One region of the Cellulosimicrobium sp. NPDC030954 genome, then DNA from elsewhere that is predicted to be linked to it. Evidence: predicted binding sites of a transcription regulator. Region 1 holds the regulator's gene; the other holds the start of a gene.
What was found. Region 1 encodes LexA, which represses DNA repair genes until DNA is damaged. Its sites were predicted from a motif close to TCGAACANNTGTTCGA; they were not measured.
Positions count from the first base shown of each region.

Region 2: a site for LexA is predicted at 1,111-1,126, ahead of ruvA (Holliday junction branch migration protein RuvA). Genes of this name have one in related genera too.

Region 1 covers NZ_JBVIFN010000007.1:147,232-149,428, forward strand. The annotation lists gene ACZ402_RS14905 (L-lactate dehydrogenase) at 1-331, shown strand, start outside; gene lexA (transcriptional repressor LexA) at 458-1,192, opposite strand; gene ACZ402_RS14915 (LysM peptidoglycan-binding domain-containing protein) at 1,536-1,880, shown strand.
Region 2 covers NZ_JBVIFN010000004.1:72,156-74,352, forward strand. The annotation lists gene ACZ402_RS10105 (YebC/PmpR family DNA-binding transcriptional regulator) at 1-268, shown strand, start outside; gene ruvC (crossover junction endodeoxyribonuclease RuvC) at 476-1,045, shown strand; gene ruvA (Holliday junction branch migration protein RuvA) at 1,210-1,848, shown strand; gene ruvB (Holliday junction branch migration DNA helicase RuvB) at 1,875-2,197, shown strand, end outside.

The DNA of each region.
Region 1 (2,197 bases):
GACCGAGGCGGTGCGCGACGACATCGCGCGCGAGGTCGTGCAGTCGGCCTATCGGATCATCGAGGGCAAGGGGGCGACGAACTACGCCGTCGGGCTCGCGGGCACGCGCATCATCGAGGCCGTGCTCGACGACGAGCACCGCATCCTGCCCGTCTCGACGCTGCTCGACGGCGCGTACGGGCTCGACGACGTGTGCCTCTCGCTGCCCACGCTCGTCGACCGTCGCGGCGCCAGCGAGCGGGTCGAGGTGCCGCTGGCCGCGGCAGAGCTCGCCGGGCTGCGCTCGTCCGCGGAGTCGCTGCGGGGCGTCGCCCGGCGCTTCGGCCTCTGACCCACCGGGCCCGCCGACGGGGTCCGCGCACCGCGAGAGCCGGGTGGTCGACGACCACCCGGCTCTCGCCGTGCTCGGTGACTGTGACTGTGACGGGGACGACGACGGGGACCGGACCCCGTGCGCTCAGAGGCTGCGCAGGACGGAGACGACGCGCCCGAGGACCTGGGCGTCGTCGCCCGGGATCGGGTCGTACGCCGCGTTGTGCGGCATGAGCCAGACGCGACCGTCCGCGCGGCGCAGGGACTTCACCGTGGCCTCGCCGTCGATCATCGCCGCGACGATCTCGCCGTTCTCCGCCACGGGCTGGCGGCGTACGACGACCCAGTCGCCGTCGCAGATCGCGGCGTCGACCATCGAGTCGCCCTGCACCCGCAGGAGGAAGAGCTCGCCCTCGCCGACGAGCTGGCGGGGCAGCGGGAAGACGTCCTCGACGACCTGCTCCGCGAGGATCGGGCCGCCGGCGGCGATGCGGCCGACCACCGGGACGTACGACGGCGCCGGGTGCGCCTCGTCGTACGCGGGCTCGGTCGCGGAGCCCGCCGCCGTGAGCGGGGTGGCGCGGCGCGCGTCGTCCGGTTGAACGACCTCGATCGCGCGGGGGCGGTTCGGGTCGCGCCGCAGGAACCCCTTGCGCTCGAGCGTCGTGAGCTGGTGCTTCACCGACGACGGGCTCGTCAGGCCCACGGCCTCGCCGATCTCCCGCATGCTCGGCGGGTAGCCGCGCTGCTCGACGCACGCGCGGATGGTCTCGAGCACGAGGCGCTGCCGCGGCGTGAGCCCGTCACCTCCCGCCGACCCGTCCGGGAGCTCGCGCACCTCGGCGAGCCCCCGTGCCCTGTCCGTGCCTCGTCCCGCCATGGTCGCTCCGCCTTCGTCCGTCGCGGCCGCCGACGCCTCCCGGGCCTGCAGCCTCCCCTCCCCGGCGCGTGCGCTCCGGGACCTCGGTCGCCCCTCCGGGTCCGAGCGGACATGTCCGGCGAACCGACCTGACCCCAGGCTAGGGGAGGTTGCGACACGAATCAAACACCTGTTCGAGCATGTCTCGACTCCGTGGGTCGTTCGTGATAGACCTTCGTACAGGTGTTCTACGTACACGTGTTCGACCGGTCCGGGTCGGCGCGGAGGCGAAGGGCTCGCGGCGTCCGATCGACCGGGGAAGGCGATCGGGCCCGCGGGCCGGGACGGAGCAGGGATGGATGCGATGACGATCTCGACGGTCGGGCCCCTCGGCCCTGGGGCAGGGCGAGCGGGGGAGCGGCCGCTGCGGCTCACGCGGCGGGGCCGCGTGGTCCTCGTGCTCCTGGCCGCCGTGGTCCTGCTGCTCGCCGCACGGGTGGGCGTCGCCGTCGCGAGCGGTCCGGGAGAGCCTCTGGAGGTCCGGGTCCACGTCGTGAGTTCGGGCGAGACCCTCTGGGAGCTCGCGCAGGGCGTGGCGGCCCCGGGCGAGGACCTGCGCGACGTCGTGAGCGGGCTCGCCGAGCTCAACGGGCTCTCGTCGTCGGGCCTCCAGGCCGGTCAGAGGATCCTCCTGCCGACATCCGCCTGACGCCGAGCCCCGCGGTCTCAGGGGGCCGGTGCGGTGTGACGCAGGACGGTGCGGTGTGACGCAGGACACGGGAGGAAACGGCTCCGCACGGTGCGCAGGGGTTGCGGTGGCATTTAGGTCACCCTAAGTTAGTGTCACCTCACAACGCCGGCTGGGGGGCTGGGCGGACGAGGCGAGGAGCACGCGGTCCACCGCGACTCCTGTGCACGTCACCGCGCGTGAGGCGAGTCACGCGCGAGATGGGGACGGGGGCGTCCCGACGGGGGCGGTCGAACACGACCGCCCCCGTTCTGCCGTCCACGCGCCCCGGTGCGGCT
Region 2 (2,197 bases), on a different contig from region 1:
GGTCACCGACCAGGGCGAGGTGATCGAGGTCCTGTGCGAGGCGAGCGACCTCGTCGCCGTGCGCACGGCGATCCAGGAGGCGGGGCTCGAGTACGACTCCGCCGACTCGATCTGGCACCCGTCCATGGAGGTCGAGGTCGACGCGGACGGTGCGCGCAAGATCCTGCGCCTCATCGACGCGCTCGAGGACAGCGACGACGTGCAGAACGTCTACGCGAACTTCGACGCGTCGGACGACGTCATGGCGGAGCTCGAGAACGACGACTGATCCGGCGCAGCTCGCGTCCGGGTGGTCGGGTCGCGGTGGGGCCGGGAGGTCGGTGCGCGGTCTACCATCCGCGTCGCTCGTGCCTCGCGCCGCTCCCGCCAGGCCCGCCACGACCGCGCACCGACCTCCCGGCCCCACCGCTGGCTGGTCCGTCGCCGGCCCGCGTGGCACGGCCGGTCCGTGCTGTTCACGTGAAAGGGTCAGGGGGTGCGCGTTCTCGGTGTGGATCCTGGGCTGACCCGGTGCGGCGTCGGGGTGGTGGACTCCGCGCGGGGGCGGCGGGCCGAGCTCGTGGCCGTCGGCGTGATCCGGACGGACCCGGACCTCAGCGTGGACCTGCGGCTCCTGCGGATCGCCGAGCGGCTCGACGCGTGGTTCGACGAGCACGTGCCGGACGTCGTCGCGGTCGAGCGCGTGTTCGCCCAGCACAACGTCGGGACCGTGATGGGCACGGCCCAGGCCGCGGGTCTCGCGATGGTCGGTGCGGCGAGGCGCGGCGTCCCCGTGGCGCTGCACACCCCGTCGGAGGTCAAGGCCGCGGTGACGGGGAGCGGGCGCGCGGGCAAGGAGCAGGTCCAGCGCATGGTCGCGAGCATCCTGGGGCTCGCGGAGCCGCCGAGGCCCGCGGACGCGGCCGACGCGCTCGCGCTCGCGATCTGCCACCTGTGGCGACCGTCAGGTGCGCTCCAGGGCGGCGAGCGGCACGAGCTGACGCCGGCGCAGCGCGCCTGGGTCGCGGCGGAGCACGCGGCGAAGGGCCGGCGGGCACCGCGCTGACGGCTGCTGACGCGGCTCGTGTCGGTCGGCCGGGGCGTGGGCGCACCTTGCTAGAGTGACCGCGGTCGTACGGGTGTTCGACGCACTCCTCGGCGCCGTCCACGGTCGTCGGGCCGGGGGACCATCGGACCAGGTCGGCGCTGCCGACCGGGAGAGGAGCCTGGGTGATCGCGTCGCTGAGCGGAGTCGTGGCGAGCGTCCAGCTCGACCGCGCCGTGCTCGAGGTCGGGGGAGTGGGCTACCTCGTGCACGCCACGCCGGCCACCCTCGCGGGCCTGCGCGTCGGTGCGGACGCGCGGCTCGCGACGAGCCTCGTGGTCCGCGAGGACTCCTTCACCCTCTACGGGTTCGCCGACGACGACGAGCGGACCGTCTTCGAGACCGTCCAGACCGTCAGCGGCGTCGGGCCGCGGCTCGCGCTCGCGATGCTCGCGGTGCACACGCCCGACGCGCTGCGGCGCGCCGTGGGCGGTGGCGACATCGCCGCCCTCGTGCGCGTCCCCGGCATCGGCAACAAGGGCGCGCAGCGGATCGCGCTCGAGCTGGGCGACAAGCTCGGACCGCCCACGGGTGCCGACGCCCCCGAGGCGGGCGCACCCGCCGCCGGGACCGGACCGCGTCGGGTCGACGACCGTCGGGACCAGGTGGTCGAGGCGCTCGTCGGGCTCGGCTGGAACCTCAAGGCCGCGGACGACGCCGTCTCCACCGTCCTCGCCGAGGCCGGCGTCGACGTCGTCGAGGCGCCCGACGTGGCGGGCGCGCTGCGCGCCGCGCTGCGCGTCCTCGGCGGACCGAGGAGCTGACGGTGGCGAGCTTCGACCAGGTGGGCGTGGACGGCTTCGGCGGGGACGGCACGTTCTCGTCCGAGCGGATCGTCGCGGCGGGAGCGGACGACCTCGAGCGCGCCGCCGAGGCGGCGCTGCGACCCCGCAGGCTCGAGGAGTTCGTCGGGCAGGCCGTCGTGCGCGACCAGCTCTCGCTCGTGCTCCAGGCCGCGCTCGCCCGCGGGAGCTCGCCGGACCACGTGCTCCTGTCCGGGCCCCCCGGGCTCGGCAAGACGACGCTCGCCATGATCATCGCCGCAGAGCTCGGCACGTCCCTGCGCGTCACGTCGGGACCGGCGATCCAGCACGCCGGGGACCTCGCGGCCGT